3 regions of the Methylotuvimicrobium sp. KM1 genome follow, and region 1 is predicted to be linked to each of the others. Evidence: riboswitches for the same ligand, from Rfam matches in the RefSeq annotation. Region 1 holds a riboswitch; each other region holds the start of a gene.
The links. A riboswitch is a leader RNA that binds a small molecule or an ion and turns the genes downstream of it on or off. The one in region 1 is predicted to bind cobalamin.
Positions count from the first base shown of each region.

Region 2: it holds a riboswitch for cobalamin, as region 1 does, so the genes downstream of both, ACINK7_RS04780 (TonB-dependent receptor domain-containing protein) here and ACINK7_RS17335 (ribonucleoside-diphosphate reductase subunit alpha) in region 1, are expected to answer to the same signal.
Region 3: it holds a riboswitch for cobalamin, as region 1 does, so the genes downstream of both, ACINK7_RS11785 (cobyrinate a,c-diamide synthase) here and ACINK7_RS17335 (ribonucleoside-diphosphate reductase subunit alpha) in region 1, are expected to answer to the same signal.

Region 1 is NZ_CP173170.1:4,030,166-4,036,184, reverse strand. It holds gene metE (5-methyltetrahydropteroyltriglutamate--homocysteine S-methyltransferase) at 1-623, opposite strand, end outside; gene ACINK7_RS17340 (LysR family transcriptional regulator) at 731-1,627, shown strand; cobalamin riboswitch at 1,818-2,036, shown strand; gene ACINK7_RS17335 (ribonucleoside-diphosphate reductase subunit alpha) at 2,151-4,943, shown strand; gene ACINK7_RS17330 (ribonucleotide-diphosphate reductase subunit beta) at 4,940-6,019, shown strand, end outside.
Region 2 is NZ_CP173170.1:1,092,563-1,098,581, forward strand. It holds gene ACINK7_RS04770 (RMD1 family protein) at 1-155, shown strand, start outside; gene ACINK7_RS04775 (hypothetical protein) at 522-1,112, opposite strand; gene ACINK7_RS04780 (TonB-dependent receptor domain-containing protein) at 1,139-2,971, opposite strand; cobalamin riboswitch at 3,078-3,307, opposite strand; gene ACINK7_RS04785 (bifunctional adenosylcobinamide kinase/adenosylcobinamide-phosphate guanylyltransferase) at 3,479-3,976, opposite strand; gene ACINK7_RS04790 (cobyric acid synthase) at 3,973-5,376, opposite strand; gene cobC (alpha-ribazole phosphatase) at 5,373-5,936, opposite strand.
Region 3 is NZ_CP173170.1:2,751,949-2,757,967, forward strand. It holds gene ACINK7_RS11765 (RHS repeat-associated core domain-containing protein) at 1-1,208, shown strand, start outside; gene ACINK7_RS11770 (hypothetical protein) at 1,189-1,653, shown strand; gene ACINK7_RS11775 (hypothetical protein) at 1,698-1,850, shown strand; gene ACINK7_RS11780 (hypothetical protein) at 2,047-2,298, shown strand; cobalamin riboswitch at 2,403-2,533, shown strand; gene ACINK7_RS11785 (cobyrinate a,c-diamide synthase) at 2,718-4,019, shown strand; gene ACINK7_RS11790 (hypothetical protein) at 4,166-4,300, shown strand; gene ACINK7_RS11795 (response regulator) at 4,469-6,019, opposite strand, start outside.

The DNA.
Region 1 (6,019 bases):
ACCCATTCGACGCCTGCATTCGCCAGCGCTTCCAGCAATTGCGCGTAAACCGGCAGCAGTTTGGGCAACAGCGCCAGTTTCTCGGAGTCGTCCTTGGCCTTGCCTAACCACAAATAGGTAACCGGGCCGATGATCACCGGCTTGGCGGCGACGCCTTGGGCCTTGGCCTCTGCCAGTTGCTCCAGCAGCCGGGACGCATCCAGCTTGAATTCGGTGGCGGCGTTGAACTCAGGGACAATGTAGTGATAGTTGGTGTCGAACCACTTGGTCATTTCGCCGGCGGCGACGCCGCCGCAACCAGCGGCTTCGTCCGCGGCTTGTGCCGAACGGCCGCGGGCGACCCGAAAGTAATTGTCCAACGCGTCGCCGTGGAATTGTTGCACCCGCTCAGGCAGGTTGCCCAAGGTAAAGCTCATGTCCAGCACTTGGTCGTAAAAGGCGAAGTCGCCGACCGGCGCCCAATCCAGTCCGGCCTGCAATTGCCAATGACGCCGGCGTAACTGTTGGCCGAGTGATTTAAGATCCTCGCGCGAGGATAGACCTTGCCAGTACGACTCTAAGGCAAACTTTAGCTCGCGCTTGGCGCCGATACGGGGAAAGCCCAAATTGTGAATTTTCGTCATGAATAAATACCGTCTGTTGAATGTTTGACACAGAAAACATTGTAAACAGACAAATGAATGACGATAATCGATGATTCTTCATCAACTCATGAGATATATTCATCAATATGGAATTGATCCACCTGCGCATCCTGCTGGCGTTAAAACGCCACGGCACCCTCAGCGCCTCCGCCGAAACCCTGCATCTGACCCAATCGGCGCTGTCGCATCAAATCAAAAACCTGGAACAACGCCTGGGTGTCACACTGTGGTACAAGCAGGGCCGCTCGCTGGTATTGAGCCAGGCCGGGCGTTATATGTCCGAGGTCGCAGAATCCGTCATCGCCACCGTCGATTCGGCGGAAAACCATTTGGCGCAGCTAGCCAAAGGCAAGACCGGTAAATTGACGATAGGCATCGAATGCCATGCCTGCTACGAGTGGTTTCGCAACATTCTGCAACCCTATCTGCGCGCGTGGCCGGACTTGACCGTCGAAGTCACCTCGCGCTACCGCTTCGAATCGTTCGAAGCCATCCGCCAATACAAACTGGATGCGGTGTTGACCTCGGACCCGGTCGATAACGGCCTGCTCAGCTACCAGACGCTGTTCGATTTCGAATTGGTATTGATCGTGGCCGACAGCCATCCGCTGGCCGGCCGCGCCGAAATCAAGCCCGACGATTTGCGCGGCGAAACCGTGCTGACTTACCCGGTGGCGCGCGAGCGGCTGGACATGTTCCGTAAGGTGCTGCAACCGGCCGGCATCGAACCCGCCGCCCATATCCCGGTCGAGGAAACCGACATCATGCTGCAACTAGCCGCCGCCGGTCGCGGCGTGTGCCTGCTGCCGGAATGGCTGCTGGCCGACAAATCCGACAAACTGGGCCTGACCGGCCTGCGTTTCGCTGGTCTACCCATAGCTAAAACCATGTATTTGGCTTGTCGGCACGAGGATGCCGAGTTGGAGTATTTACGTTGGTTGGTGGAACATGCCGCGATGGCGCTAGATGACGCTTTAGCCTAGCTGCTGTCATAGATTGGCTTCAAAAGGGCCGTTAAACCTGAAAATCCTACAGTATTTGTTTGATTGGTGGCCTGGATCCAAAAGTTGGGTTTGCTTGAAGGGTCAATGAATGCACAATATGTAGACAGATTGGCCTATAAAAATCACTACATATAGTAATCCTAGCTTGACACATTCGCCATACCCGCCTAAACTACTGCGCCAAGACGGTTCCCCCCGAAGGGGATTAAAAGGGAATCCGGTCGGCGATTTTGCTTCTTTTGCATGATCGCCTGCAAGCCGGAGCTGCCCCCGCAACTGTAATCGGCGAGTTGAGGTTCACCATGTGCCACTGGACGCGAGTCCGGGAAGGCCGAACCGAAACGACGACCCGAAAGCCAGGAGACCTGCCCTCGAAACTTTAATCAACCGGGAGCGGGGTGTCTCCGAGGACGATGGCAAATAATGCGGTTCGGGCTATTTCGGCTTCCGTGTCGCGCCTGCCGTTGCGGCTTCATATCCCCGCTCCTCAATGGAGTAACCCATGGATACCGCCGCTCAACCCGCCAGTTTTTATCCCGACTCTGCCGAGTCCTTTAAACATTCAGTGCCGCGCTCGGAGGGGAACGGCTTGGAAGTCATTCGCCGCAACCGTTCCGTGGCCACATTTCAGCCGGAAAAAATCGCCATCGCGATCACCAAAGCCTTTCTCGCAGTCGAGGGCCAGCATAGCGTCAATTCGGCGCGGACTCGCGATCAGGTCGCGCAGCTCACGGCCGGCGTGGTCGAGGCATTGACTCGGCGCCTGCCGGGCGGCGGTACGATACATATCGAGGATATTCAGGACCAAGTGGAACTGGCGCTGATGCGTTCCGGCGCCCACGACGTGGCCCGCGCTTACGTGCTGTACCGCGAAAAACACGCCGAGCAACGCGCGGCCCGGCAAGCCATCGACAATGCATCACCGTCTTTGCAAGTGGACGACCACGGCCGACGCCGACCGCTGGACAGTGCAGCGTTCATCGCGTTGTGCCGCGAAGCTTGCGCCGGCTTGGCCGATGTCGATGCCGAGCGGGTCTGGACGGGAGCCCTGACCAATCTCTACGACGGCATGCCGTTGGCATCGGTACGTCAGGCCTTGGTGTTGGCGGCGCGGACCTTGATCGAAGTCGAACCGGACTACGCCAAAGTCGCCGCGCGTTTGCTGTTGAGCCATCTGCGCCTGGAAGCCACCGGCTCGGCATTGAGCCAAGCCGATATGGCCGAACGCTACGCCGGCTGCTACGCCGACTTCATCGCAACCGGCGTCGCCGCCGAGTTACTCGATCCGCGTCTGGCCGAGTTCGATCTGGAAAAACTGGGTGGAGCGCTACTGGCCGAACGCGATCTGCAATTCGATTACTTGGGCCTGCAAACCCTGTACGACCGTTACTTTTTGCATATCGACGGCCGCCGCATCGAGTTGCCGCAGTGCTTTTTCATGCGGGTGGCGATGGGACTGGCGCTCAACGAAATTGACCGCGAAACGCGCGCGATCGAATTCTACCGGCTGCTGTCCGGCTTTGATTTCATGTGCTCGACGCCGACCTTATTTAACAGCGGCACCCGTCACCCGCAATTGTCGTCTTGCTACTTGACCACGGTCTCCGACGATCTGGACGGCATTTACCAAAGCATCAAGGAAAACGCGCTGCTGCAAAAATACGCCGGCGGCCTGGGCAACGACTGGACGCCGGTGCGGGCGCTGGGCAGCCGGATCAAGGGCACCAACGGCAACAGCCAGGGCGTGATTCCATTCCTAAAGGTGGTCAACGATACCGCCGTCGCAGTCAACCAAGGCGGCAAGCGCAAGGGTGCGGTTTGCGCCTACCTGGAAAACTGGCATCTGGATTTCGAGGAATTTCTGGAACTGCGCAAAAACACCGGCGACGAGCGTCGCCGTTGCCACGACATGAATACCGCCGCCTGGGTGTCGGATCTGTTCATGCAACGGGTGCGGGAAAACGGCGATTGGACTTTGTTTTCGCCGGTGGACGTGCCGGATTTGCACGATTTGTACGGTGCGGCCTTCGCCGAGGCTTATCAAGCCTACGAGGCCAAGGCCGAGCGCGGCGAAATCAAGTTATTCAAGCGCATCGGCGCGGTGCCATTGTGGCGCAAGATGCTGACCATGCTGTTCGAAACCGGCCATCCGTGGATTACCTTCAAGGACGCCTGCAATCTGCGTTCGCCGCAACAACACGCAGGGGTAATCCACAGCTCCAACCTGTGCACCGAAATCACGCTGAACACGTCCAATGATGAAACCGCCGTTTGCAATCTGGGCTCGGTGAATCTGGCCGCGCATTTAGTCGAACATAACGGGGTTTGGCAACTGGATGCCGACAAACTGCAACGCACCATTAACACCGCGATGCGCATGTTGGACAACGTCATCGACATCAATTTCTACGCCACAGTCAAAGCGCGTAACGCCAACCTGCGCCACCGCCCGGTCGGACTGGGCATGATGGGCTTCTCCAATTGTTTGCACCAACTGGGCATCGCTTACGCCAGCCCGGAAGCGGTGGCATTCGCCGACTATTCGGCCGAATTGCTGTGTTATTACGCCTATCAGGCTTCAGCCGATTTGGCCGAGCAACGCGGACGTTACAGCAGCTTTAACGGCAGTTTATGGCAGCAAGGCGTGTTACCGCCGGATACCTTGGCGCTCTTGGCGGAAACGCGCGGCGACTTGGGTGTGCCGACCGGCGGGCAGTTGGATTGGCAAGCGTTGCGCGAGCGCATCGCCCAAGTCGGCATGCGCAACTCCAATTGCGTGGCGATTGCGCCGACCGCGACCATTTCCAACATCGTCGGCGTTTCGGCGTCCATCGAGCCCGTTTATCAGAATCTATACGTCAAATCCAATCTGTCCGGCGAGTTCACGGTGGTCAACGCCGCATTGGTACGCGAGTTGAAAGCACTGGATTTATGGGATGCGGTGATGGTCGCCGACCTGAAATACTTCGACGGCTCGCTAGCCGCCATCGAGCGGGTGCCGGCCGAAATCAAAGCCCGCTATGCCACGGCCTTCGAAATCGACCCGGAAATGCTGATCGAAGCTGCCGCCCGCCGGCAGAAATGGTTGGACCAATCGCAATCGCTAAATTTGTACGTCGCCGCGCCGACCGGCGGCAAACTGGACCGGATGTACCGACTGGCCTGGCAACGCGGCTTGAAGACGACGTATTATTTACGCACCTTGGGCGCCACCGCGATGGAAAAAACCGGCGCCGACGAAACGGCGCCCAAGGCCTGCTCGATTGCTGATCCGGATTGCGAGGCCTGCCAATGAAAACGACGTTAAGCTTTGACGATTGGGATGTTTCGGCGGCGCCGGCGATCGGTGAATTCCAGGCAACCGCCGCAATATCGGCCTCACCGGACGGTTGTACGGTGCCGCCCATCGACCCCGAACAAAAACGGGTGGTCAACGGCCAGGCCGACATCAATCAACTGGCCCCGTTCAAGTACCCGTGGGCTTGGTCGTTTTTTCTAAACGCCAACCGCAACCATTGGACGCCGCTGGAAATCTCGATGGCGCAGGATGTGCACGATTACCAGCACAAATTGACATCGGCTGAGCGCCACGTATTCGAGAACGTACTCGCTTATCTTACTACCTCCGACATCCTGGCGATGCGCAATATCGGACTGGCGGTGATGGAAAAAATGAGCGCGCCGGAACTGCAAATCTACCAGGCCCGGCAAGTTTACGAGGAAGCGCTGCACACTTGGACCTACCAGCATTGCATCGAAACCTTGGGGATCGACCAGCGCGAGATTTACAACCGCTACCGGGTGGTGCCGGAAATCCACGGCAAGATTGCCTTGGCCAACCGCCGCTTGCAGGGTGTGTTGCAATCCGACAGGCCGTTGACCGATCGCGACGCGCTGCACGAATTCGCGATGGCCTATCTGTTTTTCGCCGCCGTGTTCGAGGGCTGCTGGTTTTACAACGGCTTCAGTCCGATATTCGCGTTGCAGCGGCGAGGTTTGATGAAAGGCGCGGCCGAGCAACTGCAATACATCATGCGTGACGAAGTGCTGCACTGCGCGTTCGGCATCCGCGTGGTGCGGCAACTGCTGGATGAAGAAAACCTGACGCTCGACCCGCAAGCGCTAAGGGAAATGTGGGACGAAGCCGAAGTCGTCGAAACGGCCTATGCCGGCTACATCCTGCGCGAGCCGATCTTGGGCTACAACGCCGGATTGCACATCGAGCAATTCCGCTACGTCGCCAACCGCCGAGCCCGGCAAGTCGGCCTGACCGCACCCTTCCCCGGGGCCGAAAACGTATTGCCGTGGCTGGACGAGCAAGCCAATCTGCGCAAAGAGAAAAATTTTTTCGAAACGCGGGTGACCGAATAT
Region 2 (6,019 bases), 2.2 Mb from region 1:
CCGAAGTGCTGTCGAAAAAACTCGAGACGATACACGAATTGTTGGAAATGCTGGCCGACGAGCAAAAACATCAGCATTCGTCTTTTCTCGAGTGGATCATTATTTATCTGATCGCGGTCGAGATCGTGATGTCTTTGGTAGACAGGTTTTTTTGATGCATCGGTAAGATACTCTAAACCACTGCCCTAGTTAAATATTTGAAATGGCAGCAGTTGGTTCGCGAGCCGATTTCAAAAAGGCGCCACCCCATTATCCTAGAAAAAGCGTTTCACTATTTATCGTTCCCACGCTCTGCGTGGGAATGCCGCTTTAGACGCTCCGCGTCGACTGCGGCTGTTAAGTTGGATTGAGAAATTGTAGAGAGCGTATTCGTGCTCTTGCCTGTATTATCGATCGCTAGGGACGCAGAGCGTCCCGGGATGCATTCCCACGCAAAGCGTAGGAACGATGAATATCCTATGTGGGAGCGATCCATTGATCGCGATTTCCAGGCCGAAAATTGGCTAGCAAAGGGTATAGAGTCAAGCCCCTTTATGATCTTCACTGAAAATCGGCAAGGATTTCAGCAATGCGACTACGCCGAAAATCAAGGTCGCATAGATCAACGTCGATTTGATATAGGCCGGGTAAAAATTCGCCATTTTGCTCAGTTTTTCAGGCCAGTCCAATGCATCGTGACGGCCGGACAACAAATAGAAGCTGAATTCGGAAATCAAAAACGCAAGCGTCGTTGCCGCGAGCAGAATTGCGAATTGTTTCAATAGCACCGAAGGGCTCAGCTCTTTGAATTGGCCACACATTTTGCCGCCAAACCAGACTGCGGCATAGGTCGGAATCAAAAAGACATAGGCCGGTGAAACGCAAAAGCTACTGACGCCGAAGAATTGAATCACGACAAAATCGATCAATGCTGCTTCGGCCAATAAAACGGCAAAAAAACGGTTGCCGCCGAACCAAAGCCCGGCCAGAAAAAATACCGCTAAAGAGGCGTCGGGGAGTTGAAAAGGCGTGCCGATATGGCTAGAGCGCGTGGCCGCCATCAACAACATCAAAGCGATCGCGCCGGGTTGAATCGGTAGGTTTTGGACAGGTAAGCGTTGTGCGATATTCATCGTCATTTCTCCAGGAAAATTAAGTTTTAGATATTATAGCGAATCGAAACGAAAAAGTTTCGATCGACTGTGTTATAGGTATCGACCAATTGATATTGTTTATCCAGCAGATTATTCAATTGAGCGCTGACGGTCCAGTTTTTATTGATGTGATAGGCCGAGCGTAAATCGATGGTCGCATAACCGCTGACTTTGGTCGTGTTGGCGGCATCGTCGTAGCGATAGCCCTCGGCTAATAGGAAAGCACCGACGTCGACGGGCCCGAACGATCTGGATAAGTCGAATGATAACATTCTATCGGTGCGGCGTGGCAGACGATTATTCGTTTCCCGGTCGACCGGACGTAGCAAATTCATGCCTAGTTTGGCGTTCCAACCGAAAATTTGTGTGCCGATTTCGGCTTCGAGACCGTCGACTTGGGCCTTGCCGATATTTTCGGCGGATAAGCTAAAATTCGCCGGATCAAAGACATAGACGATCAAATTATCCAGGTTGGTATGATAAGCGCGAATCTCCCACTGTAGCCAGTCATGGTTGCCCGCGAGTCCGACTTCGACCGATTTCGATTCTTCGGCCATCAAGTTGGGGTTGCCGAAGCCGGGCCAATAGAGTTGGTTGAAGCTTGGAGCCTTGAAACCGTTGCCGAAATTGGCGAATGTACTGATGCCGTAATCCCAATTGGCGCGCCAGCCGATGCTGCCGGTGACGAAGTCGCCGAAGGCTTCGTTTTCATCCCAACGAATAGAACCATTGAGATAATGGTTGTCGAAGAATCGTCCGTGCCATTCGCCGAATACGCCGACATCGTAACGCGATAGCTCGGTATAATCGGTCGTGCTATTCGCTTCATCCAAACGGTAATCGGCCCCGAGCGTCAGTTGATGATCGTCCGACAATTTAACCGCATTTAACCAACTGGCATTCCAACGCGTGCTGTCGAAACGGCTGAAAAACGAGCCGTCCGGGCTGAAATTGTCGGCATCGTCTCGGCTTTGCCCTAACCGTAAGATCGAGCGCCAGTTGTCGATGACATCGATGGCGCCACTCAGGCCGATGACCTGATTGACGAATTCCATTTTATTCGGGGTTCCGTCGAAGTCGTTGCGTCCTTCCGAGCGCATGTAGGTGGCTTCCATCTCGGCATTGTTATCGAAGCGGTGGCCCAAGCGCGCATTGAGTCCGGTATTGTAGAAACCGTCTTTATCGGGCTCATCCACCCCGGCAGTCGGTTGTCGCGCATCGAAGCCTTGCGAATTGAAATGCGACGCGCCGAGGGTATACCAACTATTTTGATAACGCCCGCTGATCGTGCCGGAGGCCTTGGCGGTATTAAACGAACCGCCGCCGGCATCGATCGTGATCGTCGGTTTTTCTTCTTGTGCGCCTTTACGGGTGAAAATTTGGATAACGCCCCCCAAGGCTTCGGCGCCCCAAAGGCTGGACTGCGGACCGCGAATGATCTCGACGCGTTCGATTTGATCGATCGGCAATAGTTCGAATGGCGAAGTGCCGGAGGTTACCGAACCGAAGCGGATGCCGTCGACCAGGACCAACACATGGCCGGAACCTGTGCCGCGTATGAAGACGCTGGAGTTTTTACCGTATCCGCCTTGTTGCGTGATATCGAGGCCGGTTGAGCCTCTTAGCAATTCCGGCAAGGTGTTGACCTGGAGGCGTTCGATGTCTTCCCGCGTATATACGGTGCTGGCGGTTGCCAGATGGTCTTTGGGACTGTCCGACCGAGTTGTCGTGATCAGCATTTCGGGTAAATGTAACGGCGTCTCGTCCGGAGTTGAGTCGGCCAAGGCTGAAATAGGGAAGCCGGTGAATAACAGTGGGCTTAGATAGAATATTCGCATGATGTCCTCTGCGCCGCCCGCGCATGAAAGGTTGTAAAATTACAACGCAAGGGCGTGCGGCGAAAAGGCGGAGCATGGCTCGACCGTTTCGTTAACAGCCCTCCGCTGTATCGAATCGCTATCGGGCCGGTCTCCGGGCTTATAAGTGGCCATTGGCCTGAATCATCGCCTTCCCATGTCATTGCACACAGTGGCAAATTGATGATTCTTTACTTATCTACCGTTGCGGGGGCAGCGCCGGCTTTGGCTTGATGACCTGACCGGCTTCCCGTTTAACCCCGCCCTAGAATCGACAGGTCGATTCTAGGGCGGGGCACCTGAAAGCAAGGAGGGCATTATAGGGATTTGCCGGCTGAATGCAAGTGCAAGAAAAATATAGAGGATTAAATCTATTTATTGGGCAGGACGGAGTTTGCAACTCCGTCCCTAAGCGTTTCGACCGTGGTTAACGCGACTCAAAACGTTCGGGGCGGGTTACATAACCCGCCTCGCGTGGTGGCCATATCCTTATTTCATCTGCAGTTTCAATCCGGCACTGCAAAAAAAGACGCGATCGGAATGCCGCCCCATCAATTGTGCGGCTTTGCCCGATAAATCGATGAACTGCCGGGCCAAGCGATTGTCGGGCATGACACCGAGACCGACTTCGTTATGAATCAAGACCAATTCGGCGGGAAGTCGCAACACGGCGTCCAATTCCTGCAGGATGTCGGATTCGGGAATTTGATGGTATAAGGCGTTGTTCAGCCACATCGTCACGCACTCGACCAATACCGGGCGGTCCAAGCCTTGCAATGCGGCGAGCAGTTTGACCGGTTCCTCGACCGTAATGAACGAATCCTCCCGGCGCTGTTGGTGAACGGCCACTCGGGCCTTCATTTCGTCGTCGAAAAATTCGGTCGTCGCCAGATAATAAGGCTTTTCATCCCCGCATTTCTGCAAAATATAGTCTTCCGCCAAACGCGATTTACCGCTTTTGACGCCGCCGATGAATAAAGTCTTCATGATGGCTCCTGTAAGGCTTCCAGGATCAATGACAAATCCAGATTGGCCTCGACCCGGTCGGCAAAGCCTTGAATTTGGGCATTGCGGTATCCGGCGTAGTAATAACCCCGATAATCGGTATGTAGGGCTTTGAAATAATCGGTTCGAAATGCGTCGTTGTCGAATATGCCATGCACATGCGTGCCGGCGACAGCGCCATGCCGATAAAACAGCGGGTATTGAGTCATGCGCCCGCAATGAATTTCATAGCCATTCAACGCCGGATAGTCGAACAGATCATAGCTTCCTCGCCGGACGATCTTGGGGTGTTGATAAAGCACCTCATCATCGATATAACCGAATCCGGATTCGCTGCCGGGCAGGTCATGCTCGATAGCCTCCGGGTCATTCAGCATTCGGCACAGCATCTGGTAACCGCCGCAAATACCGAACACCGCTTTGTCGAAACGCTCGATTTCGGCGAACAAGCCTTGTTCCTTCAGCCATCTCAAATCGCGCAGTACGGTTTTGCTGCCCGGCAACAGCACCATATCGAAGCCGCTCAAGGGGCGGTAGGCTTGAATCAATTCGACATGCAGCTCTTCGTCGGCCATTAACACGTCCAGATCGTTATAATTGCTCAAACCCGGATAGGCGATCGCAGCAATGCGAATCTTGACGTCGTTCAGGCGTTGCCGGTAATTATTGAGCGATTGCGAATCTTCCATGTCGATATTGAGCGGCTCGAACGGCAATATGCCGAGCACCGGTACACCGAAGCGCTCTTTAATGATCGTTTCGCCGTCGTCGAAAAAACGCCGGTCGCCACGGAATTTGTTGATGACGACGCCGATCAAGTTTTCGCGCATGATCGGATGCATCAATTCCAGCGTGCCGTAAATCGACGCGAAGACGCCGCCGCGTTCGATGTCGGCGACTAGAATGTTTTTCGTGCGAAAGGTATTGGCGACAAAGCTGTTCGATAGGTCTTTATGCAATAGATTGAGTTCGACCGGAGAACCCGCGCCTTCGGCGATGACTAAGTCATGGGTCTGCCGGAGCGTCGTGAAGGCTTGTTCGACCTGTAACTTAAGGCCGCCTATCGAATCGTAATAGTCCGCGATAGTTTGATTTTGATGAACCAAGCCGTTGACGATCACTTGCACCGAACCGTTGCCGTGCGATTTCAGCAGCACCGGATTGAATAAATGATTCGGTTCGACCCGCGCGGCTTCGGCTTGCAGGCATTGAGCGCGGGAGATTTCGCGGCCGTCCGGGGTCACCGCCGAATTGTTCGAGACGTTTTGCGCCTTGAACGGCGCGACGCTGAGTCCCTGGTCTGCAAAAATCCGGCATAAGGCCATCGCTATCGTGGTTTTGCCGGCGTCCGAGCTGGTGCCGAATATCGCTAAAGGTTTCATAGATTGAGATAGTGAATGTAGGTGTATTGATGGCTGTATTGAAATTTATGCAAAGAGCCATGATCGACGCGGAATTGAAAGGCGGCGGCGGGCGACAGCTTCAAGATATGAGCCAGCAGGGCGCGAATTACGCCGGCATGGGTCACGACGACGGCTTGCGAAAGGCCAGTCTCGATGAGTTCCTGCCAAAAACTGCCGGCACGGCGGCATAAACCGGTAAAGCTTTCTCCGTTCGGCGGCGGGACGTCGACGAAATTTTGTGTCCAATGGTTTAGGACTTTTGCGTCGATTTCATCGAAAAACACGCCTTCCCAATCGCCGAAATCCAGCTCCAAGAGCCGTTCGTCGGTGACGACCTCATCGGATAGAGAATCGGCCAATTGTTTGCAACGGCTCAGTGCGCTGCTATAAAACCGGCAATCTTCGGACAGTTCAGGCAATTTTTGCCGAAGCGCTTCGGTCTCCTGGGCAAAGCTGTCCGCCAGGGCAATGTCGGATCGTCCGTAACACAAGCCTTGTGCGGCAGCGGTTTGGGTATGGCGAATCAAATATATGTCCATAGGATTTCGTAATAAATAATGTCCAGGAGCTATGAGCGCTGTTGAGGGTTCGGTAACTCGCTTGACAGGACGCCGTAAATACG
Region 3 (6,019 bases), 1.3 Mb from region 1:
CCGACTATCAATACACCCTCGACAACAACGGCAACCGGATCAAAGCCCTCGCTCAAGAACCGCAAAAACCGGAAGCACTGATCAACCGGAGCCAAGGCTATACTTACAATGCGCAAAAGAACCGGCTGCTGACAACCCAACTGAACGGCACGGATCAGACGACCTTCAGCTACGACCACGAAGGCCGCCTATTCCGCACTCATCTACAAGGCGAAAGACCCACGTCTTTCAGCTACGACCACGCCCACCGGCTGATTCGACACGGCAACGAGCAGTATGTCTATGACGGCGTCGGCAACCGCATCCGAGCGACACGTAGCGGCACCACCACAAAATACATCGTTGATGCCGCCGGCAACTTGCTCGCCGAAGCCAATAACAGCAACCAAATCACACGGTACTATATTTACGGCCAAGGCCTGCTTGGTTTTGTCGACGCCAGTACCAACCAGCTGTACACCTACCATTTCGACGGCACCGGCCATACCATCGCCATTACCAACCAAAGCCAACAAACCGTCAACACCTATGCCTACGATCCCTATGGCAGGCTCATGGGCCAGACCGAAACGATACCGCAACCGTTCAAGTATGTCGGTCAATTTGGTGTGTTCTCCGAAGAAAACAACCTTTACTACATGCGGGCGCGGTATTATGATGCCGACATCGGAAGGTTTATCTCCGAAGACCCGATCGGATTCGAGGGTGGGTTGAATCTGTATGCGTATGCCGGAGGGAATCCGGTGATGTTTGTGGATCCGAGTGGACAATTCGCATGTGGAGGTATTTGTGTAGCAGCAATTGGAGTTGGTGTAGGCTTTATTTTCGATTATTCCGTTGAAGCCATACGAGGATCAAATAACTCGACAGCTACAACGTCAGGCAATGTTGTAGCAGGAACAGCCGTTGCCGTTACATCAAGCACCCAGTCAAAACCAAGGACGGGAATAGCTGGTGGAGGTCCATCCGGTTCTGGTACATCTGTCGCTAGTCAGTTAAATCACAATGCTGCCAAGAAGGGAATGTATTCTATTGGAACTAGAAACGCTATTAGCTCAGTCTTGCGTAAAACTCCCTATGTAGGATATGCATATGGTTCATATCAGATTGGTGAAGCGATTTATGATAGATATAACAGCTTTAGCTTAAATCAGACAGATGCTGTTGCTAATGGAGTGAATGTCAATTATGGCTCATCTAGAAAGTGATTCTATAGATAGGAAAGCCCGAGATAAGCTCGCCGAGCTTGTTAGGTGGCTTATTTCTGGTCAAATTAGTAACTTTAAATTTGAGAAAGAAACACCAAATACGGACGACCCCGGAGTTTTAGCAATTATTCATTCCTTGTGGTGCTTTTATGATGATTTTAAAGAACACAAGCTGTCCGGTGATAAGACTCTCCCGGAAACCACAAAAAATGAATTAAAGCGATGGATTGTTTTTCTGTACTCAGATGAAAAATATTTATGGCCAGAAATATCCTATCCGGGTGTTAGGCCTATTGAGCAAAATTTTGTATCAAAATTATTTAATGGTTCTGAAAAAGAAAAAAAATTCATGGAAGCTGGTGACTACTCATTATGGCCATTCTTTGATAAAGAAATGTATGATCGCGCAATGAGAAATCCTAAGTTGCTAGCATCGAAAAAATAAACCTATAATCCATGTTTCAACAAACTTAAACTCTTGAAAAGTGGGTGTTTTTAAAACGGCCCGACTTATTCAACGGCAGCGTCACCCACTACACCCTGGACAAGGCCGACCGGCTGAAAGGCATCCACCACAGCGTAGGCGGCCAAACCCTGGCCGATTACCAATACACCCTCGATAATAACGGCAACCGGATCTAAGCCCTCGCCGAAGAACCGGCTGCTGACAACTCAACTGAACGGCACGACGTAGGCCACCTTCAGCTACGACCACGAAGGCCGCCTATTCCGCACTCATCTACAAGGCGAAAGACCCACGTCTTTCACCTTCGACCACGCCCACCGGCTGGTTCGACGCGGCAACGAGCAGTATGTCTATGACGGCGTCGGCAACCGCATCCAAGCCACAAGAAACGGCCAAGTCACCAAGTACATCTACGATGCCGCCGGCAACCTGCTCGCCGAAGCCAATAACAGCAACCAAATCACACGGTACTATATTTACGGCCAAGGCCTGATCGGCTTTGTCGACGCCCAAACCAACCAACTCTCCACCTACCACTTCGACGGCACCGGGCACACCGTCGCGATCACCGATCAAAACCTCAAATCGTCAACAGCTACGCCTACGATCCGTACGGCAGGCTGATGGCACAAACCGAAATTATCGCTCAGCCGTTCAAGTATGCCGGGCATTTCGTCGTACAAGCCGAAGCTGATAACCATTTGCGCAGCTTTAACGAGTAACCTATAATCCGCAGCTTGTTTTACGGTTCCCGCACTGGGCGGGTGAAACTGGAAGCCGGTTAAAGACCGGCGCTGCCCCCGCAACGGTAGGTGATTTTTCACAAGCCCGGAGACAGGCCCTAAAACATACAGAACAGTATTGCGGTGGGCGATCTGTCAAATCTTTTTCGGTTTGTCTTCCCCTTCGTTTTTCCGTCAATCAGACTTGGAAAGGACAATCACGATGAAAACACTCGCCGGCTCTTCCGTCGTTTACTCCGCTAAATTTCTCCCGAGCTTGAGCGCCATCGTATTGGACTTGACCAAACTCAAACTCTGATCATGAACAGCACCCCATCCGTCCGTCACTGTCCGACCATGCTGATCAGCGCGCCCGCCTCCGGCCAAGGCAAGACAACCGTGACCGCCGCGCTGGCAGCCTATCACCGAAGCCGAAACCGCAAGGTCAGCGTATTCAAAACCGGCCCGGATTTCATCGATCCGCAGATTTTGGCTCATGCCTCGGGCCGACCGGTCTATCAGCTGGATTTGTGGATGATGGGCGAGGCGCATTGCCGCGACTTGCTCTATCGCGCCGCCGCCGAAGCCGATGTCATCCTGATCGAAGGCGTGATGGGTCTCTACGACGGCGACAGCAGCAGCGCCGATCTGGCGCAAGCGCTGTCGGTACCGGTCGCCGCCGTGATCGACGCGCAAGGCATGGCGCAAACTTTTGCCGCCGTCGCCTACGGTTTGGCTCATTACCGGCCGAACCTAAGGTTTGCCGGCGTGATCGCCAACAAGGTCGGCAGTCCAGGCCATGCCGGATTACTGCAAGAAGCGCTGCCCGACGACATGCCTTTGCTGGCGGCCCTATCCAAAGAAGCGGACATCGCCTTGCCATCGCGGCATTTAGGTTTACTGCAAGCGGACGAGATCGGCGACTTGAACCGAAGACTGGCGCGAGCCGCCGAATTATTGACCGAATCCGCGCCATGCCGCTTACCTGAACCGGTTGCCTTTGCCCCGGCGGCAATGACGCCGACGCCGTGCCTTCTTGCCGGCAAGCGCATCGGCATCGCCCGCGACGCGGCCTTTTCATTCATCTACCAGGCCAACCTCGATTGCTTGCAGGCCATGGGCGCCGAGCTGCGTTTCTTCTCGCCGTTGACCGACACCGAAATACCGGATGTCGATAGTCTTTATCTGCCGGGCGGATATCCGGAACTGCATCTAGCGGCACTCGCCGATAATCGCGCGATGAAACAGGCCTTGCATGACTATCACCGCGCCGGCAAACCGATTTACGCCGAATGCGGCGGTTTTTTATACCTATTGGAAACGCTGACCGACAAACAGGGGCAATCGGCCGCGATGGCTGGCCTGTTGCCGGGTCGCGCGACAATGCAGAACCGGCTGGTCAATCTGGGCATGCACAGCTTGCAGCTGGAGCACGGAGAGATACGCGGCCATAGTTTTCATCATTCGCTTCTGGAAACCGATAAGGAAGCCTCGACCGTATCGATTCCGCAACGCAATCGTAGCCAAGGCGAAAAGTTTTTCCGCGTGGGATCGTTGCAAGCCTCTTATCTGCATACTTATTTTCCGTTCAACCCGCAACAAGCCGCAGGATTTTTTCAATAACCGGATTATCGAAAGTCTGGATTGTCGGTGCCGGCGATCCTAAACAGCGTAGCCCGGATGAAGCGTAGCGCAATCCGGGATGTTCGGTGCCACGCCAATCCCGTATTCCGCTACGCTACATACGGGCTACATGCTAAGGAACGAGCATGAAACAATTTAGACAACTGTTGGAAGGGGGTTCGGTGGCTCGATTGGCAGGTGTCGGGGGCTGGGATAGCCGCCGTCAAGCCTACACGGACGTATTCACCCAGCAGCTAAATTCCATAGTTCATTGGCTATAATTAATTATCTAGGATAATTTAGGTGCTGGGTGAACGGCGGTCCTCGATAGACAAAGCCAAGGCGGTTTTTCAATCAAAAGGGAGTAATTCCTGAATGGGTCTCAGCATCTTGCCGAGGCAAAGTTTTTTCAAGCTCGAGGAATACCGGTTCGGCAGCATCGTATCATTTTATTTATCTTTACCATTCAGACGACCGATTTCGCGCAACGTATCGTTCAATACAGGCTGTAACTGTTGAATCGACTCATCTATCGTAGCTCCTTCTTCTAAAAGCTTAGACTCGATCTGTTCAGCCAACTTCCATACTTGTATCAGCGCCAAGTTTCCTGCCGTCCCTTTCAATTTATGCGCCAAGGCAAGAGCACTTTCCCGCTCTCCTTGAGCAATCATTTTGGCGATTTCGTCTCCGTCATGTCCATGCGATTCGGCAAACTTTTGTAAGTATTTATAATAAGTTGCGGCATCACCCCAATTGCTTAGACCTCTGTCTCTATCTATCATGGGAAGCTTTGAATCGTCTGCCGTAGCTGAAGCGATCGGCTCATTCTTTGAATCAGCCGTTACTTGTAATCCGGTAATGTATTGTTGCAGATAAGCGATTAATTCCTCGACATCGAACGGTTTGGCAATGAATCCATTCATCCCGGCATTGAGCGCCGCAGCCTGTTGATTCTTGAATGCACCGGCAGTCAGTGCCACGATAGGTAACTGAGTCAAGTCAAGGACTTCACGAATTTGCCGGGTCGCTTCATAACCATCCATGAGCGGCATTTGTATATCCATCAATACCACGTCGACCAAATCCGGGTTCAGTCTTAACCATTGCAAGGCCGCATGACCGTCCTCTGCCAAATAAACGGCAGCTCCTTCGGCTTCCAAAATACGCCTTGCCATATCGCGATTGATCTCACTATCATCGACCAGTAGTAGACTTAAACCGTTGAGTCGTTTCTCGGATGGCTTTGTATTATTATGATGTATAGACTTTTCGCCTTGACGACGCTGCTTGGCATCGGATACGGCATTATAGAGTGAAGAAGCGGTAATCGGTTTATGCAAGACGGCATCGGCTATTGCCACATCAGGTTCGCGTAGCAATGCATCGCGGTCATGAGCTGTGGCAATAACGATGATCGGAACATCGGCAATATCGCCAAGCTCTTGTCTTATGCGTATACCGGCTTCGAGTCCATTGACGCCGGGCATACACCAATCCAATAATAAAATATCGGGGAGTTTATTATTCCGTGCCCGTTCGATAACACGTTCTACGGCCTCTTCGCCCGACTCGACGACCTCGGGTGTCCAGCCTAAACTGCGCACCGTTGCAGCCAACATCTCCCTGGCCACGGGATGATCGTCGGCGATCAATACGTTTTGAAACGCGATGGTCGGATGCACATATTCTTGCGGCTCAACCAGTTCTATCGGTAGCATCAACCAAAACTCGCTACCTTGCCCGAGTTCGCTGTTGACGCCGAGTTCTCCGCCCATCATTTGCACCAAATGCCGGCATATCGTTAAACCTAACCCTGTTCCGCCGAAACGACGTGTCGTCGAAGTGTCTTCCTGAGAAAATGCATTAAAAATTTCGGCTTGTTTTTCAATAGGAATACCAATGCCGGTATCCCGGACGCTGAAACGCAGATAATCCTGTCCATCCTTGGACGGCAATTTAATGACGGTGATCGTAACGCTTCCCCGCTGTGTGAATTTAAG